Regions from separate parts of the Shinella yambaruensis genome, predicted to be linked through region 2. Evidence: riboswitches for the same ligand, from Rfam matches in the RefSeq annotation. Region 2 holds a riboswitch; each other region holds the start of a gene.
The links. A riboswitch is a leader RNA that binds a small molecule or an ion and turns the genes downstream of it on or off. The one in region 2 is predicted to bind cobalamin.
Positions count from the first base shown of each region.

Region 1: linked by a shared signal. The riboswitch ahead of nrdH (glutaredoxin-like protein NrdH) and the one ahead of WMC41_RS11005 (CbtB domain-containing protein) in region 2 are both predicted to bind cobalamin.
Region 3: linked by a shared signal. The riboswitch ahead of metE (5-methyltetrahydropteroyltriglutamate--homocysteine S-methyltransferase) and the one ahead of WMC41_RS11005 (CbtB domain-containing protein) in region 2 are both predicted to bind cobalamin.

Region 1 covers NZ_CP150640.1:405,351-416,525, reverse strand. The annotation lists gene WMC41_RS27780 (acyl-CoA thioesterase) at 13-339, shown strand; cobalamin riboswitch at 366-579, shown strand; gene nrdH (glutaredoxin-like protein NrdH) at 831-1,052, shown strand; gene nrdI (class Ib ribonucleoside-diphosphate reductase assembly flavoprotein NrdI) at 1,062-1,460, shown strand; gene nrdE (class 1b ribonucleoside-diphosphate reductase subunit alpha) at 1,457-3,604, shown strand; gene nrdF (class 1b ribonucleoside-diphosphate reductase subunit beta) at 3,786-4,775, shown strand; gene WMC41_RS27755 (histidine phosphatase family protein) at 4,806-5,435, opposite strand; gene WMC41_RS27750 (adenosylcobinamide amidohydrolase) at 5,540-6,262, opposite strand; gene WMC41_RS27745 (DUF6925 family protein) at 6,246-7,280, opposite strand; gene WMC41_RS27740 (ABC transporter ATP-binding protein) at 7,273-8,070, opposite strand; gene WMC41_RS27735 (FecCD family ABC transporter permease) at 8,067-9,068, opposite strand; gene WMC41_RS27730 (ABC transporter substrate-binding protein) at 9,065-9,913, opposite strand; gene WMC41_RS27725 (TonB-dependent receptor plug domain-containing protein) at 9,913-11,175, opposite strand, start outside.
Region 2 covers NZ_CP150638.1:2,224,586-2,238,157, forward strand. The annotation lists gene cobN (cobaltochelatase subunit CobN) at 1-3,255, opposite strand, end outside; gene cobW (cobalamin biosynthesis protein CobW) at 3,758-4,807, opposite strand; gene cobU (bifunctional adenosylcobinamide kinase/adenosylcobinamide-phosphate guanylyltransferase) at 4,811-5,335, opposite strand; gene WMC41_RS11000 (CbtA family protein) at 5,337-6,131, opposite strand; gene WMC41_RS11005 (CbtB domain-containing protein) at 6,144-6,320, opposite strand; cobalamin riboswitch at 6,369-6,736, opposite strand; gene WMC41_RS11010 (peptidoglycan-binding protein) at 6,816-8,690, opposite strand; gene WMC41_RS11015 (cobyric acid synthase) at 8,841-10,304, opposite strand; gene WMC41_RS11020 (hypothetical protein) at 10,551-10,694, shown strand; gene WMC41_RS11025 (ABC transporter substrate-binding protein) at 11,458-12,456, shown strand; gene WMC41_RS11030 (ABC transporter permease) at 12,713-13,572, shown strand, end outside.
Region 3 covers NZ_CP150640.1:417,783-421,331, forward strand. The annotation lists gene metE (5-methyltetrahydropteroyltriglutamate--homocysteine S-methyltransferase) at 1-1,571, opposite strand, end outside; cobalamin riboswitch at 1,673-1,887, opposite strand; gene WMC41_RS27795 (aromatic ring-hydroxylating oxygenase subunit alpha) at 1,961-3,190, opposite strand.

The sequences.
Region 1 (11,175 bases), on a different replicon from region 2:
AGTTCCGGCCGCATGTTCGGCGGCGAGGCACTCGCCGCCATGACCAAGGCCGCCTTCGTCGCCGCCACGCGCCACGGCCGGTGCATCACGGTGCTTGCCGCCTCCGAACGGGTCGATTTCCGTGCGCCGGTCGCCGTGGGGTCGATCGTGGATACGATGGCCACCGTGACCCGCGTCGGGCGTACGTCGATGACCGTCGCGGTCGAGCTCTGGTCGGAAGACCTGACGAGCGGAACCCGCACATGCACCGCGAACGGCCGTTTCGTCATGGTCGCGGTCGATCGGCAGGACCGCCCCGTTCCCGTCGGCCGTCACGAAACCGTTGATAAGCCATCATAGCCGTTGACGCATTTTTTACCTCGTCTACTATATCTTGTGTTCGAGGTTCCTTCGATTCGAAAGGATCGAAGGCTAAGACGGGAATCCGGGGCGGCATGATGCTGCGTCAATCCGGAGCTGCCCCCGCAACTGTAAGCGGTGAGCATTCGTTCGACAAAGCCACTGGGATGTATGTCCTGGGAAGGCGAACGGATGCCGCGACCCGCAAGCCAGGAGACCTGCCTCGCGCATGAACGTCCACGGGCGGGGTGTCCGGTCGGCGAGCGTTGGGGCGCGAGTGATGCCGCCCCGCCGTCTCCCCTGATGCCCCGCAGAAATGTCTCGGGGTGAAGTCATGTCGATTTTGTTTCCAGTTCCTCCGCGCGAGTAAGCGGCGCCCCGCGTCCGGCCGTTCGCGGGCGGCCGCCCCTGTCATCTCCAGCCTGAAGAACGGTCATCGGCGGATGTCCGAACGATTCCTGATGCCCGATTGCCAAATCACGAGGAAAGCCATGTCCATCACCGTCTATTCCAAGCCCGCCTGCGTCCAGTGCACCGCGACCACCCGTGCGCTCGACCGCCAGGGCATCGACTACAGCGTCGTCGATATCTCCGAGGATGCCGATGCGTTCGCGCTCGTGCAGGGTCTCGGCTATCGCCAGGTGCCCGTCGTCGTTGCCGGCGAGCAGCACTGGGCCGGCTTCCGCCCGGACATGATCAGCGCGCTCGCCTGACCCCGCGCGATGGCCCGGCTCGTCTATTTCTCCAGCCGGTCGGAAAACACCCACCGCTTCGTCGGGAAGCTCGGGGTCGCGGCGCTGCGGCTCCCGGTCGATGCGGCCGGGGAGCCGCCGGAGGCGGGAAAGCCTTTCGTGCTGGTCTCGCCGACCTATGGCGGGGGTGGCGAGAAAGGGGCGGTGCCGAAACCGGTCATCCGCTTCCTCAACAATCCCCGCAATCGCAGCCTGATCCGCGGCGTGATCGCGGCCGGCAATACCAATTTCGGCACCGGCTATGCCGTCGCGGGCAACATCATCTCCGCGAAATGCGCCGTGCCGTTCCTCTATCGTTTCGAATTGCTCGGGACGGATGAGGATGTCGATAACGTCAGACAGGGACTGGAACGATTTTGGACACGATGACGCTCGAAAAAGCACCGAAGGCCCCGGAGATCACGGCGCTGGACTACCACGCGCTGAACGCGATGCTGAACCTCTACGACGAGACGGGGAAGATCCAGCTCGACAAGGACCGGCTGGCGGCAAAGCAGTATTTCCTCCAGCACGTCAACCAGAACACGGTGTTCTTCCACAATCTCCGGGAAAAGCTCGATTACCTGGTGACGGAGGGGTATTACGAGCAGGAGGTGCTGGACCAGTATTCCTTCAACTTCGTGCGCGATCTGTTCGATCACGCCTATGACAGGAAGTTCCGCTTTCCGACCTTCCTCGGTGCGTTCAAATATTACACGTCCTATACGCTGAAGACCTTTGACGGGAAGCGCTACCTCGAGCGCTACGAGGATCGCGTCTGCATGGTGGCGCTGACCCTGGCGCGTGGCAATGAGCAGCTTGCCCGCGGCCTCGTCGACGAGATCATTTCCGGCCGCTTCCAGCCGGCGACGCCGACCTTCCTCAATGCCGGCAAGAAGCAGCGGGGCGAGCTCGTCTCCTGCTTCCTGCTGCGTGTCGAGGACAACATGGAGAGCATCGGCCGCTCCATCAATTCCGCCCTGCAGCTGTCCAAGCGCGGCGGGGGCGTCGCACTCTCGCTCACCAACCTGCGCGAGATGGGCGCGCCGATCAAGCAGATCGAGAACCAGTCCTCGGGCGTCATCCCGGTGATGAAACTGCTGGAAGACTCGTTCTCCTACGCCAACCAGCTCGGCGCGCGGCAGGGGGCGGGGGCGGTCTACCTCCATGCCCATCACCCGGACATCATGCGCTTCCTCGACACCAAGCGCGAGAATGCCGACGAGAAGATCCGCATCAAGACGCTGTCGCTCGGCGTCGTCATTCCCGACATCACCTTCGAGCTCGCCCGCAACAACGACGACATGTACCTCTTCTCGCCGCATGACGTGGAGCGCGTCTACGGCGTGCCCTTCACCGAAATCTCGGTGACGGAGAAGTATCGCGAGATGGTCGAGGACGGCCGCATCCGCAAGAAGAAGATCAAGGCGCGCGATTTCTTCCAGGTCATCGCCGAGATCCAGTTCGAATCGGGCTACCCCTACATCATGTTCGAGGACACGGTGAACCGGGCCAACCCGATCGCCGGCCGCATCACCATGAGCAATCTCTGCTCGGAAATCCTGCAGGTGAGCGAGGCGAGCGAATTCAACGACGACCTCTCCTATTCGAAGATGGGCAAGGACATTTCCTGCAATCTCGGCTCCCTCAACATCGCCGCCGCCATGGACTCACCGGATTTCGGCCAGACGATCGAGACGGCGATCCGCGCGCTGACCGCCGTCTCCGAGATGAGCCATATCTCCTCGGTTCCGTCGGTGGAAAAGGGCAATGACGACAGCCACGCGATCGGCCTCGGGCAGATGAACCTGCACGGCTATCTCGCCCGCGAGCGCATCTTCTACGGCTCGCAGGAAGGCATCGATTTCACCAATATCTACTTCTATACGGTGACCTATCACGCCATCCGTGCATCGAACCGCTTGGCGGTGGAAAAGGGCATCAGCTTCAAGGGCTTCGAGAACTCGAAATACGCCTCGGGCGAATACTTCGACAAATACACCGAAGCCGAATGGCTGCCGGCGACAGAGAAGGTGAGAGGTATCTTCGAAGATGCCGGCATTCACATTCCGACGCAGGAAGACTGGGCGGACCTGAAGAAGGCAGTCATGGAAGGCGGCCTCTACAACCAGAATCTCCAGGCCGTGCCGCCGACGGGCTCGATCTCCTACATCAATCACTCGACCTCCTCGATCCACCCGATCGTCTCGAAGATCGAGATCCGCAAGGAGGGCAAGATCGGCCGCGTCTACTATCCGGCCGCGTTCATGACAAACGACAACCTGGACTATTATCAGGACGCTTACGAGATCGGTCCGGAGAAGATCATCGATACCTATGCGGCGGCGACGCAGCATGTCGACCAGGGCCTGTCGCTGACGCTGTTCTTCCGCGACACGGCGACGACGCGCGACATCAACCGGGCGCAGATCTACGCCTGGAAGAAGGGCATCAAGACCATCTACTACATCCGCCTTCGCCAGATGGCGCTGTCCGGCACGGAAGTGCAGGGCTGCGTGTCGTGCGCGCTTTAAACCCAGACTGCCCCTCACACCCTAACCCTCTCCCCGCAAGCGAGGAGAGGGGACCTGCCCCGCCGAAGCGGGGATGTTTGTGGAAAACGGTGCGGCATATCCCTTCTCCCCGCCCGCGGGGAGAAGGTGGCGGCAGCCGGATGAGGGGCAGAGCAAGAAGATTTCGAATTCGAGGAACGCCATGAATATCCAAGTGAAGACCAAGACCCCGAAAGCGGCCGCCGCCGTGCGCGCCATCAACTGGAACCGCATCGAGGACGACAAGGACCTGGAGGTCTGGAACCGTCTGACGGGCAATTTCTGGCTGCCGGAAAAGGTGCCGCTCTCCAACGACATCCCCTCCTGGGCGACGCTGAAGCCGGAAGAGCAGAAGCTCACCATCCGCGTCTTCACCGGCCTGACGCTGCTCGACACGATCCAGAACGGCGTCGGCGCCGTGAGGCTGATGGAGGATGCCGTCACGCCGCACGAGGAGGCGGTGCTCTCCAACATCTCCTTCATGGAGGCCGTGCACGCGCGCTCCTATTCCTCCATCTTCTCGACGCTGTGCCTGACGCCCGACGTGGACGACGCCTATCGCTGGTCGGAGGAGAACGAATTCCTGCAGAAGAAATCCGCGCTGATCATGGAGCAGTATGCGTCGGGCGATCCGCTCAGGAAGAAGGTCGCCAGCGTCTTCCTCGAAAGCTTCCTGTTCTATTCCGGCTTCTACCTGCCGATGTACTGGTCGAGCCGCGCCAAGCTCACCAATACCGCCGACATGATCCGCCTCATCATTCGCGACGAGGCGGTGCACGGCTACTATATCGGCTACAAGTTCCAGCGCGGGACAGAGCGGCTGAGTGCGGAAAAGCGGCAGGAGATCAAGGACTTTTCCTTCGACCTGCTGCTTGAGCTCTACGACAACGAGGCGAAGTACACCGAGGAGCTCTACGATGGCGTCGGCCTTACCGAGGACGTCAAGAAGTTCCTGCACTACAATGCCAACAAGGCCCTGATGAACCTTGGCTACGAAGCGCTCTTCCCGCCGGAAGCCTGCAAGGTCAACCCGGCCATCCTTTCCGCCCTGTCGCCGAATGCCGACGAGAACCACGACTTCTTCTCCGGCTCCGGCTCGTCCTATGTCATCGGCAAGGCGGTGGCGACCGAGGACGAGGATTGGGACTTCTGAGGCCGGGAGCCCGAGATCCCGCGCGGCGGGTCAGCCGTTTTCCGGCGGCCCGCCCGGCAGCCCCGTGCCGAAGCTTCGCAGCGCCCAGCGCCTGCCGTTGCTGGAAAGCGCCAGCATGCCGAGCGGTTCGACGTCGATACGCCAGATCGAGGCGAGCGGCGCACCGGTCACATGCAGGAACAGCAGCTTCAGGACGATGGCATGGGTGACGGCCAGCGTGTTTCCGCCTTTCGCATGCCGGCTCTCCAGCCAGGCCGCCGCCCGGGCCTGTACCGTTTCGAACGGCTCGCCGCCATGCGGGGTAGAGGACGGGTCGGACATCCAGCGCTGCAGGTCCTCCGGCGACCGTTCCGCCACATCCGCAACCGTCCGGCCGTTCCATCGTCCGTAGTCGGCATCCCGGAGCGCCGGGCACGATGCCGCGTCGGGGGAGAAGGCGGCGGCGGTTTCAATGGCAGGACGCTCGGGTGCGTGCAGCACGGTCTCGAACCGGCGCAGGCCCCGGGCCAGTTCGACCAGTTGCGCCCGTTCCCTGGGCAGCAGCGGATCGTCGGAGGAAAATCGCGATTGCTGATTGGCCACGGTCGCGCCGCGGCAAAGGATCACAAGGCGCGTGGCCCTGCCTGCGGCCGGCTTCGGCTTTTCTGCTTCCGTCTTCACGTCTATCCATGCTCCACGCTGGTCAAGGGACAAGGGACGCCGCGCTGGCGCGCTGCCGATAGATATCCATATCATCCCGGCACGCCAGTGGAATCCCGCGGCGGTCACATCCCCGTTGCCGCATTTTGCGGGCGTGGGCTCCGCCGCTCCGCGAGCCAGTGCAGCCCGCCCGCCCTGACCGCGTCGTAGACGGCGCGCCCAAGCGAAAGGCCGACGTCGGTTTGAAGCCCGGCAAAGGGGGCTTCGGGGTTTCCGCGGGGCGAGGCGACGACGATGCAGTCCGTTCCCGTGCCGGTCACGACGTGGCCATCGCGGATGAGCCCGAGATCGATGATGGCGGCCGTGCGGGCTTCGGCGGCGATCGACAGCGCCTCGATGCGCGCCGCCTCGGACAACGGCGTTTCGGCATGGGCGAGGAGGTTGATCGTGCCGGCCGGCGCGCTTCCGTCGAACGGTTCGCCCACCCGGCCGGCATTGGAAAGGCCGACGGTGGCGAGGCAGGAGGAGGTGACGGCGCCGGCCCCGGCGCTGGCGAGATGGTGGTGCGCGAGGCTGCGCGACGTCATGAGATGCACCGCCTCGCCATGGCCGGCGGCCTCCATGCGCCTGCGCAAGAGCGCGACGGGATCGACATGCGCCGGCAGGTCCCCGTCGCGGACCTCGAGCCAGGCGACGGAGCGTGCAATGACGAAGCCCGGCCGGGTGAGCGACCAGCTCAGCATGTTCTGCGGCTCAGTGAATTCCGCGACGAGGAAAGGCGCCGTCCAGCGGATCGAGAAGGCGTGCACGCGGCCTGCGGATCCTTCCCGTTCAATGGCCGGGCGCATCGTCGTCCGCCGCTGTGGTGTCGGAGGCCTTGTCGAAGACCGCGCGCCAGCGCGCCACCAGCTCGCAATAGGTGCTGCCGGAGAATTTTTCGGCGAGGCGGTGCTGCTGGCGCAGCGTCAGGCGCAGCGCCGCGCGGCCGAAGCGGTCGGAGGGGGCGGCGAAATCACCCGGTTCGACCTTCCGGCCCAGCGCCTCCAGCACGGCCTTGCGCAGCAGCGGCAGGTCGGGGCGGGCGAACTGGTCGTAGAGACCCTGGAAGCGGGCGTGGTCGTCGATGTCGAAGTCCGTATCCGCTCCCATGCCGTCCATAACCGGATTGGCCGGGTGGAGATAGCCGAGCGGCACCAGATGGTCGGGGATCGGCGTGTTGGCCGAATGGGTGCGCTTCGCTTTCAGGAGCTGCGGCAGAAGGTGGGTATGGGGGCCGGGCGGCGAGACGCCGCCGGTATCCGGCCCGCCGATCTTCTGGAAGACCTCGACGCGGCCGATGCGCGTCAGCGCGACCCGGTGGGGATGGGCCTTCAGGATGGCGCCGCCGGCCGGATTTGCAGGATCGAACAGGCTGCGTCCGGCATTTTCCCGGAGGAGGGCGAGGAGGTCCGGATCCGCGGTACGGATGCAGAAATCGCATTGCGGCAGGCCGAGGCCCATGTCGAAGAGGATCGCCCTGCGGTCGGCGGGGCGCACCGCATCCTCGTCCGGCCCGAGTTCCGTGAGGGTATCGCGCCTGCTCCCGGCGGCCTCCCGGTGGGGCAGGCACAGGGCGACGGCGTGGCTCCAGCGGTGCGGCTTCGGGCTCAGCGTCTCGTAGGCGACGGGCTCGATCCGGTCCACCGTCGCGGCATTGAGGCGGATCGCGCCGCGCCGGGTCGCCCGCACGAAGAGGGCCGGCGCATCGGCTTCGAGATATTCGCCCTTGTCCTGGTGGAATTCCGCGATGGCGCCGAAGGAGCCCATGCTCCAGCCCGCCTTCTCGTCGACGAGGTGGGTTTGCAGGATATCCCGGAGGTCAGCCATGGTCGTCTTCATCCTTCTTCTGCGACAGGTCGACCGGCTGCACGATCAGGCCGCCGGCGGCGGCGCCGATGAACGCCTCGACCGTATAGACGTCTTCAAGGGTCCTTGCGGTCAGCACCGCCTCCGGCCGGCCTTCCGCATGGGCGCGGCCGCGATGCAGGAGCAGCAGCCGGTCGCACCAGCGCGCGGCGAGCGTCAGGTCGTGCATGGAGGCGATGACGATCCGGCCCTCCGCCGCCAGCTCCCGGAAGAGCCGCATGAGCGCGATCTGGTGCTGCGGGTCGAGCCCGGCCAGCGGCTCGTCCGCCAGCAGCACCGGCGTTTCCTGCGCAAGCGCCCGCGCGATGAGCACGCGTGCCCGCTCGCCGCCGGAAAGGCTGGTGACGGCGCGGTGGCGGAAGGCGGAAAGGTCCATGCGGGTGATCGCGGCCTCTATCGCCGCCCGATCCCGTTCCGAAGGGGCGGCGAAGCGCGCATGGTGCGGCAGGCGCCCGAGCGCCACCACGGCCTCCACGCTCATCGCCCAGGCGGTCTCGCGTTCCTGCGGCAGATAGGCGAGGTGGCGCGCGCGCTCCGCAGCGCGAAGGCCGGCGAGGTCGACGCCGTCGAGACGGACCGTGCCGCTGGCCGGCACGAGGCCGAGGCAGGCGCGCAGGAAGGTCGACTTGCCGGCGCCGTTCGGACCGATGAGGCCGGTGAAGCTGCCCTTGCCGACGGTGAGCGAGACGCCGTCCACGACGCGCTTGCCGGCGAGCGTCGCCGACAGGTTCTCGATGGTGAGGATGCTCACAGCCCCGCCCTCCTGTGCGACCAGACGAGCCAGAAGAAGAAGGGGGCGCCGACGATGGCCGTCAGCACGCCGAGCTTGATGTCGCGATCCGGCGCGATGACGCGCACCAGCGTGTCGGTGCAAAGCAGGAGCGCCGCACCGCCGAGCGCGCTGGCCGGCAGCAGCCGCGAAGGCTGTGCGCCGACAAGGGGCCGCAGCACATGCGGCACGACGAGGCCGACGAAGCCGATGGCGCCCGTGACGGCGGTGGCGGCCCCGACCGAGAGCGCGGTGCCGGCGACGGCAAGCCATTGCACCCGCGCAAGGTCGACGCCCATGCTCGCGGCCGCGTCGGGGCCGAGGGCCAGCGCGTCGAGCGCCCGGCCGAGACGGAACAGCAGCAGCCAGCCGGCCGCCGTGAAGGGCAGCACCAGCCAGACATGGGGCATGGAGCGGTCGGTGAGCGAACCGAGCATCCAGTACATGATCTCCGTCGCCGCAAAGGGATTGGGCGAGAGGTTGAGCACCAGCGAGGTCATCGCGCCGGCAAGGCTGGAGATCGCGATGCCGGCGAGGATGACCGTGAGCGGCCGCCCGTCCGCGCCCGCCATCGCCTTGAGGACGAGGACGGCCAGCATCGCGCCGGCCAGCGCCATGAGCGGCAGGGCGAGCATGAAAAGCGCCGAAAGGCCGGTATAGATGGCGATGACGGCGCCCAGCGAAGCCGAGGCGCTGATGCCGATCAGCCCCGGCTCGGCCAGCGGATTGCGCAGATATCCCTGCAGCGCCGCCCCCGAAAGGCCGAGCGTCGCCCCGACGATGAAGCCGAGCAGCGCGCGGGGCAGGCGGATTTCCTGCATCACCAGGACGAGCAGTTCCTCGCCGCCGCCGAACAGGGCGCGAAGACTGTCGGAAAAGGCGACGTCGGCCGGGCCGATGGTGAGCGAGAGGAGAAAGAGCGCGAGGGTTATCGCCGCAAGAAAGACGAGGGTGGTCCGGAAATGGGAGCGGATGGTCACGGTGCGGCCCCCCTGGCCCGGCGTGCGGCGGCCTGCAGGGCGCGGGCGGCCTCAAGGGTGAACGGCCCGCCGCAGACGGTCAGCCGGTTTTCGAGGGGTGCCTCGGCGGTGGCCACCGCAAGGGCGCGATAGGCCGGATGGGCGAAGTTCTGTTCGGCAAGGGCCGGCCCTTCGACCTCTGACCGGCCGCCCGCCATCAGCTCGGGATCGGCAAGGACGAGCAGTTCCAGCGGCAGGCGGGCGGTTCCCGTCATGCCCAGCATCTCGGCGATGTTGTCGAGGCCCGCACGCTTCACCACTTCGGAAACGAGCGTGCCGGAGCCGGCGGTGTAGCTGTTGGCGAAGGTGAGGGCTGTGCGCAGCCGCGGCGTCCCTGCGGCTTCGAGCGCCGCGATCTGCGCATCCATGCCGGCGATCAGCGTCTTCGCCCGCACGGGATTGCCGAGCAGGTCGCCCATGCGGGCGAGATTCGCGCGGACCTCGTCGAAGGAGGCTTCCGGCTGGAATTCCTCGACGCGGAAGCCGAGCCGGCGCAGCAGCGAGATGGTCGTGCGCGTCGTGTAGGTGCCGGCGAGCACGAGGTCGGGCTTCATAAGGAAGATCTCCTCCGCCAGCCCATGGTTGACGGCATAGGCGCCGGCCTCCTCCGCCATGGCCGAGGTGCCGGCGTCGCGCGCCAGATAGGAGACCGAATGAAGCTGGCCGGGCCGTGCGACGAGCATGGCCAGCTGGTCGGTGCAGACATTCATCGACACGACACGCTGCGGAACGTTGTCGGCACCGGTGGCCGCGGCCGGCCAGGCGAGGCCGGCAAGGATCGCCGCAAGCCAGCGCCGGCTGCCCATCAGAAGGTCGCCTTCAGGCCGGCGAAGGCCGTCAGGCCCGGCGTGTTGAAGCCGTAGACCTCCTGGTAGTCGCGGTCGAACAGGTTGTCGATGCGCCCGAAGACCTCCACCGTGTCGTTGACCTTGAAGCTGCCGCCGACATTGACCACCGTGTAGCCGCCGAGCGTCACGCGCGGCGGAACGAGGGTGGCGAAGACCACGTCCTTCATCCTTCCGTTGAACACCGCCTCGGCAAAGACGCGCGCCCGCTCGTCGTGGAAGACATAGGCGGCGTTCAGCGAGCCCATGTGGCGCGGCCGGCGCACCTCCTCAAGGCGCGGCCCGCCGGCCTCCGCCTGTTCGGTCGCTTGCGTATAGGTATAGGCGCCGGTCAGCGTGAGGCCGTTGAAGAAGTCGACCGTCGCGGAGACCTCGACACCCTGCCGGCGGCTTTCGCCGTCACGGTTGACCGGCGTCGACGTGAAGTCCGGATTGAAGACCGTGGCGATCTCGTTTTCGAGGTTCTGGCGGAAATAGGTCACGTCGACGATGAGGCCGCCGTCGAAGAAGCTCTTCTCGACACCGATATCCCAGCCGAGGCTTTCCTCCGGCTTCAGGTTGGGGTTGCCCTTGAACGTGCCGGGAAAATAGCCGAACTGCTCGTAGAAGGTAGGGTTGGTGACGGCGGTGCCGAGGGAGGCATGCAGGCGCGTATCGGCCTGCGGCACCTGCCAGGCCGCGCTCACCGTCCAGGTGGCGGCATCGGCGAATGCACCGTTCCAGTCCTGCCGGATGCCACCGTTGAGACAGAACTGCTCGAAGAATTCCCCCCGGTATTCGCCGATCAGCGAATGGGTGTTGCGGCTGAAGGTTTGCGTGAGATGGGACGGCGAGAAGGTCTCGCGCTGCCATTCGTAGCCGGCGGTCAGCTGGTGCACCTGGTTTTCCAGCGCGTCATGGCGGTAGGAGGCCTGGTAGGTGGCGTTGTAGCGGTTGCCGTCGTTCCAGCTGTCGCCGAACGCTTCGGAATGATCGAAGCGGTGAAGGTCATAGGCGGAGAACCGGGCCTTCTGCGTCAACGCGCCGTCGAGCGCGCTGTTGCTGAGGCCGATGGAGCCGAGAAGCTCGCGGTTCTTCGTATAGTCGCCCACGTCATAGGCCATGGCCGTGTCGTTGTCCTGCTGGTCGAGGTCGCTGCGGCGGTTCACGTAGCGCAGCGTGCCATCGATTGTCGTCTCGGGCGAGAGGTCGACGGAGAAACGGCCGTTCAGCGTGCCGTTGCG
Region 2 (13,572 bases):
GAAGAAGCCGGAAATGCGCAGCGTCACGTCGACGCGCGGATGGCGCAGCACGGCCGGCGGGATGATCTCGAAGCCGGTGACGCGGCGCGAGGCCATGTCCCAGGTCGGCTTGACGCCGATCAGCGCCATGGCCTGCGCGATGTCGTCGCCGCCGGTGCGCATGTTGGAGGTGCCCCAGGCGGTGATGCCGAAAGAGGTCGGCCATTCGCCGTGGTCCTGCGCATAGCGGGTGACGATGAGCTCGGCGGACTTGCGGCCGAGCTCCCAGGCGGCCGGGGTCGGCACCGCGCGGCTGTCGACGGAGTAGAAGTTTCGGCCCGTCGGCAGCACGTCCGGCCGCCCGCGCGTCGGCGCGCCGGAAGGGCCCGGCTCGATGAAGCGCCCGTCGAGGCCACGCAGCAGCGCGGCGATCTCGGCCGGGCCGCAGGCGGCGATGGCGGGGCGGATGCTGGCCTCGATCACATCGAGCACGGCGCGGGTGGCGTGCCAGTTTTCCGGGCAGGCAAACGTCCCGTCCACAAGCCTTGCGGCGAGCAGTTCGATGCGCTCGACCGTGTCGCCCTTGCTGCGCCAAGGGGTGTCGGATTGCGTGGCGAGGATGCCGGGGCGCGGGCCGGTCCAGGGATCGGAGGGGATGCAGTCGAGCGGGTCGAAGGCGTATGAAGCGCTACCCCCCTCTGCCCTGCCGGGCATCTCCCCCTCAAGGGGGGAGATCGATGGGGGTACGCGTCCTGTTCCATCCGCAGCCAAGGCGGTTGGCTTCAACGCGGCGGGGAAAACGGAGTCAGGCTCCCAGCCGATCTCCCCCCTTGAGGGGGAGATGGCCGGCAGGCCAGAGGGGGGTGCGGCCTCCGCAAAAACATCCGCCGCGATCGCCCGCTGCAGGCTCGCCTCGCCGCCCTCGCCGAGGCCGCGGGGCACGCGGGCGAGCGCCAGCGTCAGGTCGGTCAGAAGCCGCCCCTCGGGCGAGACGCCGAAGACGTGCAGGCCGTCGCGGATCTGCATTTCCTTGAGGTCGCAGAGATAGGCGTCGAGCTTCTGCAACGCCGCCTCCTCGCCGTCCGAGCGGGCGATGCCGGCGTCGCGGTCGAGGCCGATGTCGCGCACGAGGTCGAGGATCTGCTTCGTCAGCAGCTTGATGCGCCGCGGATCGCCGCCGGAGGCGTCGTAATATTCGTCAACCAGCGCCTCGAGGTCCTTCAGCGGGCCGTAGGTCTCCGCGCGGGTCAAAGGCGGCGTCAGGTGATCGATGATGACGGCGGCGGAGCGGCGCTTGGCTTGCGTGCCCTCGCCCGGATCGTTGACGATGAAGGGATAGAGATGCGGCACCGGGCCGAGCACGGCTTCCGGATAGCAGGCCTCCGACAGCGCCAGCGCCTTGCCCGGCAGCCATTCGAGATTGCCGTGCTTGCCCATGTGCACGATGGCATGCGCGCCGAAATGCCCGCGCAGGAAGGCGTAGAAGGCGAGATAGCCATGCGGCGGCACGAGGTCGGGCGAATGGTAGGTGTCCTTCGGATCGATATTGTAGCCGCGCGCCGGCTGGATGCCGACCAGCGTCTCCCCGAAACGGGCAAGCGGCAGGGCGAAGACATCGCCGCTGACGAAGGGATCGTTCTCCGGCGCGCCCCAGCGGGCGGTCATCTCCGCCTGAATCCGTTTCGGAAGGGAGACGAAGAAGGCCTTGTATTGCTTCAGGGAAAACGTTTCGCGGATTTCGCGCCCGTCGCCCGCCGCGTTGGTCGGGCCGGCCATCAGGTGGGCGATCAGCGCGTCGCCGTCGGCCGGCAGGCCTTCGACCGCATAGCCTTCCGCCGCCATGGCGCGCAGCACCTCCATCGTGCCGGCGGGCGTATCGAGGCCGACGCCGTTGCCGAGGCGCCCGTCGCGGTTCGGATAGTTCGCCATTACGAGCGCGATGCGGCGTTCCGCCGGCGCCGCACGCCGCAGCCGCGCCCAGCCGGCGGCCAGCCGGGCGGAAAAGCGGATGCGGTCCTCGACCGGATCGAGGCTGACGATGTTGGTTTCGACGCACTCGTCGTAGCGCGCGGCCGCCTTGAAGGAGACAGCACGGGCGAGCACGCGGCCGTCCACCTCCGGCAGCGAGACGTTCATGCCGAGGTCGCGCGCCGTCAGCCCCTGGCCGGAGGCCTCCCAGGCCTTGCGCGAGGAGCCGGAGAAGACGACCTGCAGGACCGGCGCACCGGTCTCGTCGAGCACGGTCGGCTTGCGGCCGGCGCCGGGGGCGGACACGGCAAAGCTGGTGGCGTTCAGCACCACCTCTGGCCGGGCCTTGGCGAAGGCGGCCCGCACCGTCTCGATGGAGACGGGCTCCTTGAGGCTGGAGACGAAGAGCGGCAGGGCGCGGAGACCCTCGGCCGCCAATGCCTCAATCAGCATTTCGACGGGGCGTGTCTCGCCGCTCTGGACATAGGCGCGGTAGAAGCAGATGGCGGCGGTGGGGGGAGCGCGTTCCTGCGAGGCAGGAGGCGCAACACCCCCCTCTGGCCTGCCGGCCATCTCCCCCTCAAGGGGAGAGATTGGCAGGAGGCCGGGCCGTGCCCCCTCGACACCGTCCGGGGTTGCAGCGTCGCCAGATGGGAAGGAAACCGCTGCCCCATCGATCTCCCCCCCCGAGGGGGAGATGGCCGGCAGGCCAGAGGGGGGGAGCGCCGCCAGCGCCTGCCACGTCTCGATATCGACCACGCCCCGCCCCGGCCACCAGATGCCGGCCTTTTCCAGCGGCATCGCCGGTTCCGGCCTGTCGCCGCCGAAGACCAGGGCGTCGGCATAGGCAAGGAAGCGGTCGGCATTGTCGGCGCCGCCCTCGTTGAGATAGGCCCAGAGGGTCTGGCGGTCGGTGTCGTCGATGCGGTTGAAAGGCGCGAGGCCCTCGTCCGGCCGGTCGTCGCCGGGCAGCGCCACGAGCCTGATGCCGTTGGCAACGGCGGTCGCCAGCAGCGCCTCCAGCACGTAGCGGAAATAGCTGGCGCCGCCGAGGGCGCGGATGACGATGAGTTTGGCGTGGCGGGCGGTGCGCTCGATATAGGTATCCACCGACATCGGATGGGAGAGCGTGGCGAGGCTGGCGAGCCGCAGCCGCGCTTGCGTGTCGCGCGCGCGATGGGCGGCCGCGATGGCGGCAAGCTCTGTGTCGGCGGCGGAAAGGAAGAGGATGTCGCCCGGCGTCTGGCCAAGGTCGATCGCCTCGCTGCCGTCGGCAATGGTTCCCTTCTGCGCTAGGAGGAGGTGCATGCGGCGCCTCCGCTTTGCCGGCAGGGCAATCGCATATGGATGGAAAACGTTGCCACCCCTCCTTCTCCCCGGCAAGGAGAAGGTGCCGGCAGGCGTATGAGAGGGATGCCGGAGGCGCAAACGATCCGTCCGAGCCACCCCCTCATCAGGCCCGGAGCCTGTCCTCGGGCTCGCCTTTGGCGAGACCCGTGGGGGCCACCTTCTCCCCGGCGGGGAAAAGGGGAGAGCGGCAACGTCGAACGCCATATGCGATTGCCCTGCCCTTGCCGGCGTGCCGGGAGGATGGGTCCTCGGGTCGAGCCCGAGGATGACGACAGGAGGAAGGGGCGGTGGACAACAGCCGCGGTTGTCCCTGCCGCGCCGATCGATAGGCTCTTCGGCCGCTCCTCCCCTCCGTCATCCTCGGGCTCGACCCGAGGATCCACCGGTACGGCACGCCCAAAAAGGCCAAACCGTACCTGAAACGCCGAAGGGAGGGACTGCCGCACGCTCATGCCGAAACTCACACCGCCGCGGCGATGGCCGCGCGCACGGCGGCTTCGTCCATGTCGTGCAGGCCGATGACGACGAGGCGGGTGCCGCGGGTCTCGCCCGAGGCCCAGGCGCGCTCGAAATAGTGGTCGATGCGGCTGCCGACGGCCTGGACGAGCAGGCGCAGCGGCTTGCCGGGCACGTCGGCGAAGCCCTTGAGGCGCAGCACGTCGTGTTCGGCGATCACGCCCTTGAGGCGCTCGATGAAGGCGGCCGGCTCGGCGATGGCGGGCAGCTCGACGACGAAGCTGTCGAATTCGTCGTGGTCGTGCTCCTCGCCGTTCTCGTGCTCCAGCTCGTGGTGCGACTTGCGGTTGGCGATGTCGTCTTCCGTGCCGACGCCGAGGCCGAGCAGCACGGCGGCGGCGACCTCGCCGTTCTTCGCCTCGATCATCGAGGGCTTGCGGGCGGTGCGGGAGGCGACCTCGTCACGCACCGACTTCAGGCCGTCGGCATCGATCAGGTCGGTCTTGTTGAGCACGATGAGGTCGGCAGCGGTGAGCTGGTCCTCGAAAAGCTCTTCCAGCGGGCTCTCGTGGTCGAGGTTCTCGTCTTCGACGCGCAGCGCATCCACCTTGTCGTGGTCGTCGGCAAAGCGGCCGGCGGCGACGGCGGCGCTGTCGACCACGGTAATGACGCCGTCGACCGTCACCTGCGTCTTGATCTCCGGCCAGTTGAAGGCCGCGACGAGCGGCTGCGGCAGGGCAAGGCCGGAGGTCTCGATGACGATGTGGTCCGGACGGTTCTCCCGCTCCAGGAGCTTCGTCATGGTGGGGATGAAATCGTCGGCGACGGTGCAGCAGATGCAGCCGTTGGTGAGCTCGATGATGTCGTCCTCGCTGCAGGCCTCCGCGCCGCAGCCCTTCAGCACGTCGCCGTCCACGCCGAGATCGCCGAACTCGTTGATGATGAGCGCGATGCGTTTTCCGCCCGCATTCTGGAGGAGGTTGCGGATCATCGTCGTCTTGCCCGCGCCGAGGAAGCCGGTGATGACGGTGGCGGGGATCTTCTGTTGCAGCATGGCTCAACCCTTCATTTTCAGCGGCAGTCCGGCCGCGATAAAATAGACTTCAGGCACGAGGGCGGCGACCTTCTGGTGCAGCCGCCCGGCATGGTCGCGGAATTCGCGCGCCATGCGATTGTCAGGCACGATGCCGAGGCCGACCTCGTTGGAGACGAGGACGATGCGGCCGGGCGCCTGCCGGATGGCCTCCAGGAGGCTGGAGGATTCGGCGGCGATGTCCCGCTCTTCCAGCATCAGGTTCGTCACCCACAGCGTCAGGCAGTCGACGAGCACGGCCCGGTCGGCCCGCGCCACGTCCCTTATGCGCGCGGCGAGCGCCAGCGGCTCCTCATGGGTCTGCCAGCCGTCGCCGCGATCCTCCCGGTGCCGCGCGATGCGCGCGCGCATCTCGTCGTCGAAGGCGCGGCCGGTGGCGATATAATGACGCGAGAGGCCGGTCTCGGCGACCAGCCTCTCGGCAAAAGCGGATTTTCCGGAACGCGCACCGCCCAGAACCAGGACGGCTCCGGGCGATGTCGATGTCATGTCAGGCAGCCTTGGCGATCTTCTCGTTGGCAAAGCCGAGCGAGAGGCCGAGCACGATCCAGAAGAACAGGGTCGTGGCCAGGGCGGCGACGGCGAATTCCGCGCCGAGCACGGCCGGAACGTTGCTGGAGATGTCGCCCGGCTGCGGCGCGCCATAGACCTGCGGCGCCGCGATCAGCACGATGCCGATGACCTTGGCGACGATGTTCTGCTTGAGGAACAACAGGTAGAGGCCGGCTGCCGAAAGGATGACGGTCGCGATCCACCAGACCTGGCGGTCGCCGAGATCGGCGGCGGGGAAGCCCGGAAGCTCCGGCGGCAGGCCGATGGCCGGCAACATGTGCACGGCAAGCCACCCCGCCGCGCCCCAGAGCGCGCCGTTCGCCACCGTGATCGGATGGCCGGAAACGAGGCTGAAGCCGGCGAGCAGCAGGCCGAAGCCGGCGCCGGTGACGAGGTTGGCGAGCAGCGTGCCGGAGAACCGGCTCATGCCGAACATGATGCCGCCCTCCTCGTGATCCTCGCCCTCATGGGCATAGGCGACGGAAACCGGCGAAAGCGCCGAGGCGATGTCCAGGATGACGGCGCCGAGCGAGGAATGGTCCTGCGTCTGTGCGGCGCCCTCCGTACCGGTGCCGGGCGTGGTGCCTTCCGCGGCGGGCGCGGCTTCGTCGCCGCCCTCGAATTCCTCGGCATGCAGGATGAGCGGAACGACACGGGCCTCCTGGGCGGCCGTCATCAGCACGCCGGAGAACAGCCCGGCCACCAGGGCGGCCAGGAGATAACGAACGATCATGTCGAAAACTCCTTAGTGGCAGGGAAAGCCGTAGGAGTGACGCGTATCGTGGGCCGTGTCATGCAGCACGGCGGAATTCGCAAGGCCCGCGCCGAACACCAGGAAGGCGCCGAGCAGGAGAGCGAAAACGCCGGCGACGAGACGGTCGTTGGCGGAAAGGGTAACAGAAGACGTAGTCGAAACAGCCATGACAACCTCCGTGCAGGCGGCGGGGAAACCTCCCCAGGTCGGACGAAATGTCCTTCGCATTGGCTGGCAGGTCTCCTGGCTCGCAGCGTCCGGCGTCCAAAAACGCCTGCGGGTCGCCCTCGCCTTCCCAGGCTCCGGCATCGCGAAAAGGCGGACGATTCGTAGAGAAAGAGGCGTCCAACCCCTGCTGATCGCGATGCCACCCAGTGGCTTTTCCGGCTGGTTGTCACGGCGCGGGGCGAAGGCACCATTGCCCCGTTCCGCGCAGATCCTCCCGTCCGGATGGGCGTCCCTCGCCACTCTACAGTCGCGGGGTCGGCCGTGATTGCAGCGCCCTGGTTGGGTCCGCCGCGTCACATTCCCATTTACTCCCCGATCCGTTTCCGGATCCGGGAACCATCCAATATCCCGGATGATTATGCTTCCGCCCCTGCGAAGTCAATCGACCGGCAGCGTCATCACCTGTGCTGAAACCGCCGTCCGGCCGTCGCGATCTCAATAGCCGGGGATGATCACCACGCCACCGCCGCCATTGTAATAGCCGTCGTCGCGATAGTAGCGCTCGTAATAGCCGTCGACCGGGCCTTCGAGCACGTCGTAGTCCTGCTGGTAGCGGCGCTGGCGATTCTGCCGGGCCTCGGCATATTGCGCGGCCTGCCGGAGAGCGCGGTACTGCTGGCGGGAGAGGTAGCCGTCGGCGCGGTAGCCGGACGCCCCCTGCCAGGCGGCGATCGCGGCGCGGGTGCGCGAACCGAAGACGCCGTCGACGCCATAGGTGTTGAAGCCGAGCATGCTCAGCCAGCGCTGCGCCTGCACGCGGGTCGAACGATCCATATAGGCCTCGCGGCGGTCGACGACCGGCTGCTCGGCCTTCCGCTCGGTTTCAGCGGTGGCCGTTTCGCTTTCCTGCTTCGGCTTGGCCGCCTGCCGGGCCGTGTCTGCCAGCGCCGCAAGGCGCTCGCGCGCATCGGCGACGAAACGGCCGTCCGGATATGCGTCGAGATAGGCGCGGAAGGCCTTTTCCGAACCGTCGAGCACGGCCTTCTGGAAGGTCTCCTCCTCGCGTTTCGCCGCATCGTCGGCGCGCTCGACGGCAAGGCCGCGGTTCTTCGTGTCCGCGTCCTGCGCTTCGTTTTCGCGGGCCGCGGTGTCGTTCGCCTGCGCGGCCCGTTCGGCGGCGGCCGCTTCCTCGGCGCGTTTTTCGGCTTCCTCGGCAAGGCGGGCCGCCTCGGCGGCCTTGGCCTCGGCGTCGGCAGCGGCCTTCGCGGCTTCCGCCTTCAGCCGTTCCACCTCGGCGGCCTTTTCCTCAGCAAGCTTGCGGGCAGCGGCGGCCTCTTCTTCGATCCGCGCCTTCTCGGCCGCGGCAGCCTTTTCCGCTTCGACGCGCCGGGCCTCGACCTCGCGCCGGGCAGCGGCTTCCTCTTCCGCACGCGCCTTTTCCGCGGCGGCGGCCTCTTCGGCCTTCTGGCGCTCGGCCTCGGCCTTCAGGCGGGCTGCTTCCTCCGCCCTGGCCTTCTCGGCGGCGGCCGCGGCCTCCGCCTTCAGCCGCTCGGCCTCGGCGGCCTGCGCCTCGGCGAGCTTGCGGGCGGCCGCTTCCTTCTCTTCCGCCTCCGCCTTCAGGCGCGCGGCCTCTTCGGCGCGGGCCTTTTCCGCCGCGGCGGCTTCCGCGCGCGCCTTCTCCTCGGCCGCGGCCTTTTCCTCGACAAGCTTGCGCGCCGCGGCAGCCTCTTCCGCCTTCTTCGCGTCGGCTTCCGCCTTCAGGCGCGCCGCCTCGGCCTTGGCTTTCTCGGCTTCCGCCGCTTTCTGCGCATCCTCTTCGGCCTTCAGGCGCGCGGCTTCCGCCTCGGCGTTGGCCTTTTCGGCCTCAGCCACCTTCCGCGCCTCTTCCTCGGCCTTCACACGCGCCGCTTCCGCATCCGCCTTGGCTTTCTCGGCCTCCGCGATCTTGCGGGCCTCCTCTTCGGCCTTGGCCTTTTCCCCAGCGGCCTGTTCCTCCGCCTTCGCCTTTTCGGCGGCAGCGGCCTGCTCGGCCTTGGCCTTGGCATCCGCCTCGGCCTCATCGGAGGCGCCCGTCGCCGGCTTCGCCTTGGCGGCGGCCTGCAGTTCGGCGATGCGCAGGCGCGCCATGGAGGCGAACGTGCCGTTCGGATATTGCTTCAGGTAGCCTTCATACTGCGCGACATCGCTGCCGGCGGAGACCTTCTGCCAGAGCGAGAACTCCTCTTCCCAGCGTTTGCCGGCGCTGCCGGCCTCCTTGCCGGTCGCAGCCTGGGCAAAGGCGACCGCCGGCTGGCCGGCGAGCGACAACCCGACGATGCCGGCGATGCCGAGCCGCACCAGAACGGAGCGTGCGAGAGGTCCAGAACCCATATATCCCACCCTTTCGGATCGCGCGAAGGCGCCAGCGCCCGGCGATCCCGGGCGGATTTCCGTCACTCCTCGCACCGAATTCTGGCGCAACTTTGGTGCGGCAGGCCGGCAGCGGAAGAACCCGATGGCTGAACGTTTCAGAAGGCCGGTTTAATCAGCCCGGGCTAAAAGGCCGTCGAGCCATCGCGGGTCGAGAACCGCCTCCAGCTCCGCCGCCACGCCGTCGAGCGCCGCATCGACGCTCGCCCGGTAATCGAAGCCGCCGCCCTCGATGCCGAAATCGGCAAGCAGCCCGGCGCGGTAGGCGTCGCTCGACAGAAGACCGTGCAGATAGGTGCCCATCACCCGCCCGTCGGGCGAGATCGCGCCGTCCGGCCGGCCGTCGATGCTGACGGGGGGACGCAGCGTGTCCGGCCCGGTGGTGCGGCCGAGATGGATCTCATAGCCTTCGAGCGGCACGTCATATTGCAGGGAGCGGGCCGTGCTGTTGCGCACGGTCTTTTCCGGCGCCATCTCGGTCTCGACCGCCAGCAGACCGAGCCCCTCGACCTCCCGCTCGCTGCCCTCGATGCCGAGCGGGTCGGTGACGCGGCTGCCGAGCATCTGGTAGCCGCCGCAGATGCCGATGATCCGGCCGCCGCGGCGCCTGTGCAGGGCAAGGTCGCGGTCCCAGCCGGCGGCACGGAATTCGTGGAGATCCGCAATAGTGGACTTGGAGCCCGGCAGGACGACGAGGCCGGCATCGGCCGGAAGCCGCTCGCCCGGCCGCACGAAGACGAGGTCCACCTCCGGCTCGGCCTTGAGCGGATCGAGGTCGTCGAAATTGGCGATGCGCGAGAGGACCGGCACGGCGACCTTCAGCGCCCCGCCGCCGCCCCTGGCGAGCCGCTCCAGCACCACCGAATCCTCCGCCGGCAGGCGCGCCGCCTCTCTCAGCCAGGGCACGACGCCGAAACAGGGCCAGCCGGTGAAGCGGGCGATCTCGGCAATGCCGCTGTCGAACAGCGTCACATCGCCCCGGAACTTGTTGATGAGATAGCCGGCGACCATGCGCCGGTCTTCTTCCGGCAGGATGGCGTGGGTGCCGACAAGCGAGGCGATGACGCCGCCGCGGTCGATGTCGGCGACGAGCACGACCGGCACGCCGGCGCGCGTGGCAAAACCCATATTGGCGATGTCCCCGGCCCGGAGGTTGATTTCCGCCGGCGAGCCCGCGCCCTCGACGACGACGAGATCGGCGCCGTCCGCGATCGTCTCGAAGCTTTCCATGACGGCGCCCATCAGCTTCGGCTTCAGCGCCTGGTAGTCGCGCCCCTTCGCCTGGCCGAACACCCTGCCCTGCACGATGATCTGGCTGCCAACGTCCGATTGCGGCTTCAGAAGCACCGGGTTCATGTGCACGGAGGACGGCACGCGGGCGGCCAGCGACTGCAGCCACTGGGCCCGGCCGATCTCGCCGCCATCGGCCGAGACGGCGGCATTGTTCGACATGTTCTGCGGCTTGAAGGGGCGCACCTTCAGCCCGCGATTGGCGGCAATGCGGCAGAGCCCCGCCACCAATACCGTTTTTCCGACATCCGAGCCGGTGCCCTGGAGCATGATCGTTCTGGTCATGCGGCCCTCGTAGCATTCCCGCTCGTCACCGAAAAGCCCTGACTTACCGCAATCTTGCCGCAATCTTCGCGCCGCCGGCGCCGCTTTTTCCCGGAAGGTCGCCATGCGCCGCAAGCATGGCTGTCATGCTGTCCTTTTTGCGACATGTCGCGCCGTGAACGACCATGGCTTTCCGTCCGGAGAACGCCTATATCAACACCATCACACAGCCGAGGCGCGTGGCTTCGGGTTTCAAGGACAAAGACAATGCTGTTCATCTTCAGCAAGCCGAACTTCGTACAGATCGCCTGGAACGGCGAAGCCCCCCAGAGCCAGTCCCGCGTGCGCAACGTCGTCATGGACGCGCCGCTCGGCCCGCTCGGCTTCATCCGCACGCGCAACGTCGGCTGATCCTTCGAGCGCGACGTCAGGTCCCGCTCGTATCCAGCGCCGTCTCTCTCCGGGAGGCGGCGTTTTTTATTGCCTTTCGCAGCCCTGAAACGGCGAAAGCCGTGCATCCCTTCCGGTGATGCACGGCTTGCCAAAATACGCATGGCGGCGTCCGACAAGAACGCGTCGGAGCCCAGGCACCCCGGTACGCAATACCTTTCCGGAGCAGGCGGCGGTGTCCCCCGCCGTGAAAGAACCAATAGCGGCACATCCTTACCGGACCGTTATCGGAAGCTTAAGCAAAGGTGAATCACGAACTTTTTTGAAAATTTTTGCGATAATTGATCGAAGGCCCGAAGCGGCGCATTCGGGACAGGATTTGTCCGCTTTCAGCGACCATCGCACCCGCCCTCGCGAATTGCACCCTGATCATTTGCCCTGATGCGAGCAAACGCCCATTTTTTCCACCGCAAGGTTGCTGGAATTTCAGCCTTTCGGCGCTCCGGGACAGCCCAGCGGCCATGGCCTGGCCGCACAGGAGGTTGATTTCTCTATGAGAACCCGTAGGCTGCCCTTGTGACGCACGAAGATAGGTCGCCGGTGACAGGGTTCCGCCGGCAAACCAGAAAAAGGCTCGGCGTCGCTGCAGCAGGGGGATTGGCTCGCCTCACCTGGCATCGGATCCCCGTGGCTGTCGCAAAACTTTCGGGCAGTCGGGACAACGCAGTAGCCTGCGCTGCCTTCCGGGTTGATCGCTGCATCCAAGACTGGGAGGTCTTAATCCATGAAGAAGCTCCTTGCTTCAACCATCCTTGCTGCCGGCCTTTACGGCTTTGCCGGTTCTGCCCAGGCGGCAGACTGCGGCGAGGTCTCGATCGCCGAGATGAACTGGGCCTCGGCGGGCGTTGCCGCGCATGTCGACAAGCTCATCCTCGAAAACGGCTATGGCTGCACCGTCACGCTGGTGACCGGCGACACGATGCCGACCTTCACCTCCATGAACGAGAAGGGCGAGCCGGACGTCGCGCCCGAAATGTGGGTCAACGCCGTGCGCACGCCGCTCGACGCGGCGATCGCCGAAGGCCGCCTGATCCAGCTCGCGCCGCTGCTTTCGGAAGGTGGCGTCGAGGGCTGGTGGATCCCGAAATTCCTCGCCGACGCGCATCCCGACATCAAGACCGTGCAGGACGCGCTGAAGCATCCGGAACTCTTCCCCGCGCCGGAAGACTCCTCCAAGGGCGCCGTGCACAATTGCCCCTCGGGCTGGAACTGCCAGGTCTCGACGGACAATCTCTACCGCGCGCTGGATGCGGACAAGGACGGCTTCACGCTCGTCGACACGGGCTCGGCGGCGGGCCTCGACGGCTCGATCGCCAATGCCTTCGAGAAGAAGAGCGGCTGGCTCGGCTACTACTGGGCGCCCACCGCCATTCTCGGCAAGTACGAGATGACGAAGCTCTCCTTCGGCGTCGAACACGACAAGGCCGACTGGGATGCCTGCACCGCCGTGCCGGACTGCCCCAACCCCAAGGTCAACTCCTATCCAACCTCCGACGTGTTCACCGTCGTGACCAAGGCCTTCTCCGAAAAGGCCGGCGTTGCCATGGACTACATGAAGACGCGCCAGTGGGACAACGGCACGGTCGGCAAGGTGCTTGCCTGGATGGACGAGAACCAGGGCACGAACGAGGACGCCGCCAAGCATTTCCTCGAAACCTATCCGGACATGTGGACCAAGTGGGTCGCTCCGGATATCGCGGAAAAGGTCAAGGCCGCGCTCTGACGACGGCCTGCCGGCGGCCCTTTGCGGCTGCCGGCTTTCCGGCGACCTGAACGAGGGTGCAGGCAAACCGCCCGACGCCCGCTCAAGAAACTGCAGAGGTCGCAAACAGCACAGTATCAGGCAGCCGTTCGTGAGAAGACGGACTGCAAGCCGGGAACCAGAACAAGAATATCCCTGTGCGCGCCGTCCCGTTCGCAAGGCAAGAAAACGCTCTTGCAGAACGGGACAATAACTTCCGGTAGAAGAGGGGAAGAGGATGGCAGGCCTATGCGAACTGTTGCCAGGCTTTCTTTGCAAGTTTCCAGCCTTCAGTGACGCGAGTATCCGCGGCGCAAGAAAAGTCATCGACGACGGCTTCAAGAGCCTCGTCAGGAGCTATGTCAACATCATCGATGCGATGGTCCAGCCATTGCAGTGGTTTCTGAACTATCTGGAGCGGCTGTTCGTCAGCTCGCCCTGGCCGATCATCCTGATCGCGATGTTGGCCATCGTCTATTTCGGCAGCCGCAACATCAAGATCACCATCGGCACCGCCGCCTCCATGTGCGCCATCGGGCTATTGGGCCTGTGGAACGACACGATGGTGACGCTCGCCATGGTGACGGTCTGTACGCTGATCGCCGTCATCGTCGGTATCCCGATCGGTATTCTCATGGCCCGCTCCGACCGGGTGCAGGCCTTCGTCAACCCGATCCTCGACGTGATGCAGACGATGCCGAGCTTCGTCTACCTCATCCCCGTCGTCATGATCTTCGGCATCGGCAAGGTGCCGGGCCTCATCGCGGTCGTCATCTATGCTGTGCCGCCGATGATCCGCCTCACCAATCTCGGCATCCGTCTCGTCGACAAGGAGGTGCTGGAAGCGGCCGACGCCTTCGGCTCCTCCGGCTGGCAGAAGCTGAGGAACGTGCAGATGCCGCTCGCCCTGCCCACCATCATGGCCGGCATCAACCAGACCATCATGATGTCGCTCGCCATGGTCGTGGTCGCCTCGATGGTCGGCGTCGGGGGGCTCGGCAAGAACGTGCTCCAGGCCATCAACAACCAGTTCTTCACGGTCGGGTTCCTCAACGGGTTCGCGCTCGTGGCCATCGCCATCATCTTTGACCGTACAAG
Region 3 (3,549 bases), on a different replicon from region 2:
GCGAAGCCCGAAAGCTGCTCGCCGAAATACTGCACCATGTCGTTGCGTTCGAACTCGCCGTGAACAAGCACGTCGAGCCCGATCTCTTCCTGCCAGCGGATGGCCGCCGCCGTTTCCTGCTGGAGGAAGGCTTCGTAGTCCTTGTAACTGAGCGTGCCCCTGGCATGGGCGGAACGGGCCTTGCGGACGTCGCCGGTCTGCGGGAACGAGCCGATCGTCGTGGTCGGGAAGAGCGGCAGCTTGATCGTTTCCGCCTGGACCTGCCGGCGCGCCTCAAAGGCGTGCTTGCGGGCCTTCATGCCGGCGTCGATGCCGGCAATGCGCCCCTGCACGAGCGGGTCGGTCACTTTCGGCGAGGATGCACGGGCGGCGATAGCCTGCGAGGCGCTGTCGATGGCGTGCCGGACGGCATCCCTGCCCTGCGCAAGCCCCTTGCCGAGCGTCGAGAGCTCGCCGAGCTTCTGCGTGGCGAAGGACAGCCAGGACTTCAGGTCGGGGTCGAGTGCCGTTTCCAGTTCAAGGTCGATCGGGACATGGAGGAGCGAGCACGAGGCCGCGACCTCCACCAGTTCACCACCGCGCCCTTCCACGAGCGGGGCCAGCCGGTCGAGAATGGCGGCAAGGTCCGCCCGCCAGATGTTGCGCCCGTCAACGACGCCGAGCGACAGGACCTGCCCGGGGCGAACGGCGCTTGCGACCGCGTCGAGCTGTTCGGGCGCGCGGGCAAGATCGATGTGCAGGCCGGCCACCGGCAGCGCGGCCGCTGCATCGAGATTGTCCGCAAGCGCGCCGAAATAGGTCGTCAGCATGACCTTCAGGCCGGGCGCGGCCTTGGCCAGGGCCTCATAGGCCAGCTTGAAGGCATGGCGCTCGCCCTCCGTCAGATCGAGCGCCAGGATCGGCTCGTCAACCTGCACCCAGTCGGCGCCCGCAGCGCCCAGGCGGCGGAAGAGTTCTTCGTAGACCGGGAGCAGCCGCGTCAGGAGGTCGAGCGGCTTGAAGGTCGAAGGCCGCGCCTTGGCGAGCTTGAGGAACGTGACCGGGCCGAGCACCACCGGGCGCGTGTGGATGCCGAGGGCCTTGGCTTCCAGGAAGTGAGCGACGGGCTTCTGCGTGGTCAGCCTGAAGACCTGGTCTTCCGCGACTTCCGGAACCATGTAGTGGTAGTTGGTGTCGAACCACTTCGTCATTTCCAGCGCCGGAACCCCGTGGCCGTGACGGGCGTGGCCGCAATCCGCATGGCCGTCGCCCTGGCTGCCGCGCGCCATGGCGAAATAGAGGGACAGCGGCACCTCCCCGCCGTCCCACCCATAAACATGCGGAATGGCGCCGACCATGACGGCCGTGTCCAGAACGTGATCGTAGAAGGAGAAATCGTTGGAGGGGATCCGCGTGATCCCGTGTTCCTGCTGAAGCTTCCAGTGTTCGGCACGCAGTGTCTTCGCCGTTTCGATAAGTTCGGTGTCCGGGATCCTGCCGGACCAGAAGGCTTCGAGCGCAAACTTCAGCTCGCGGTGGCGGCCGATGCGCGGAAAGCCCAGAGAAGCGGTCGCAAGAGATTGATGTGACATTGTCATACCCCATTGGTTTCTGGGGGCATGGGTAAAGCGGACGCGTGCAGGCCCGCCGTCTTGTCGGGCAGGTGCAGCAACCACCGGGACACCCCGCCCGTGGACGTTATTTCGTCTTGGCAGGTCTCCTGGCTCACGGGTCATCGCCGCTGTCCGTCTTCCCAAGGCTCTCGCCTCAGTGACATTGCTGGACAGCGGCTCGCCGCTCACAGTTGCGGGGGCAGCCCCGGCATTGCCGAACGATCGGCGCACCGGATTCCCTCTTAGCCCTGAAGCGGACACACCGCCCCAGGGAACCACGACGCGACGACTTCACGCCATCACGGACGGATTGTCAATAGACATAAAGAAATCTTTATATCTTTATTTATCTGGCTGCGCCAAAATTCTCAGGGGCGGCTGATCTCGTCGAGATACCAGCCGATGTAGCGCAGCTCGTTGTGTTCCATCGGCGCGATAGGGCCGGGCACGAAATAGTGCGATTGCACCCCGCGCGCCGTATGCTCGATGATCGCCTTGTCCTCCGCCGTCGTGACCTTCCAGAGCCAAGTCAGCTTCGCGAGGTCGTAGTCCCTGCCTTCCTCCGCCTTGCCGTCGACGAGCCAGATCAGTTCCATCTCGCAGCTTTCCGCCGTCTTCGGAATGAAGCGGTAGATCATGCCATGGTCCGGATAGCAGACGAGGAAGGTCGTGCCGCCGAGATGGATGGAGGTGACGCCGCCGTCGAAACCGGTGAAGCGCCCCATCAGCGGCGCGACCGCCCTACCGTCCTCGCTGCCGCTCTCCACACCCTCATAGAGCGCGTAGCGGAAGGCGTGGATCGCCTCGCGGCCTTCGCGCGAGGTCTGCCAGTGATTGCCCGAGCCGACCTCGATGCCGAGAGCGCAGGTGCGCTGTTCCATCGCGGCATTCATCGCCTCGATCATGTGCAGCGGCTGCTCCAGCGCATGGGTCTGCGAATATTCGGGATGCGCGGGACCGCAATGATAGCATTCGACATAGTTTTCGACGGCGAGCTTCCAGTTGGCGGCAACCGGGTAGCTTTCGCGGTGGGCAACCTTGGCGCTTCCCCAGCCATACTGGCCACAGGTCGCATGCAGGAGGTGCTCGACCTCGGAAAACGCCAGCGGCACCTCGGCGAAGGAGATGAAGATCAGGCCTTCCACGACGCGGACATGCAGCGTCTTCAGCCCATGGTCCTCCCGCCTGAAATCCTTCGGCATCAGGCGCGCGGCGCGCAGGCTGCCATCATTGCCATAGGTCCAGGCGTGATAGGGACAGACGAAGACCCGCGCATTGCCCTTCGGCTTCGTGCAGACCTCCGCGCCGCGATGGCGGCAGACATTGAGCATGGCATGGATCGAGCCATCCGGCGCGCGGGTGACGATGACCTGCTCGGTATCGATGCGGAAGACCTCGAAGTCGTTCACGTCGGGGATGACGCTCTCGTGGGCGATGCAGTGCCAGTGGCGCCGGAAGATGCGCTCCATGTCGCGCCGGTAGATTTCCGGATCATGGTAGAATGGGCGGGCGAGACCATGGCCCGGCCGGTGCCCGGCAACAAGCCGGTCGATGAAATCAGCAGTTTTGTCGATTAAGGCTTCCGCGGTCGTTACCATGTTCGTTTCCCATAAATACCGGCTTTTGATCAGTATTCAGGGATGCGAGAACTAAAACAAGATCAACGGCTTGCCTCTATTAATCGATAAAATCGATCACAACGTCAGGCGCCGGAGACGGTTTCATGTCGCGATTGGAGATTCCGCGATCTTGCCGCACACGGTGCGCCTCCCTCGCGCATCCTCCGGCGGAAATGCCAAATCCGGCAATCGGATCATCGGGATGCGATAGATCGGCCGAAGGATGGATCGCCCGTTCCAGGCTGGCAGACGGGCCGACGGAGCCGGGCCGGGCTTCTTGAATGCGTCATCGTGGCGGGTGGGTGACCGGCATCCGCGATCCGCCATGGCCGGGGCGT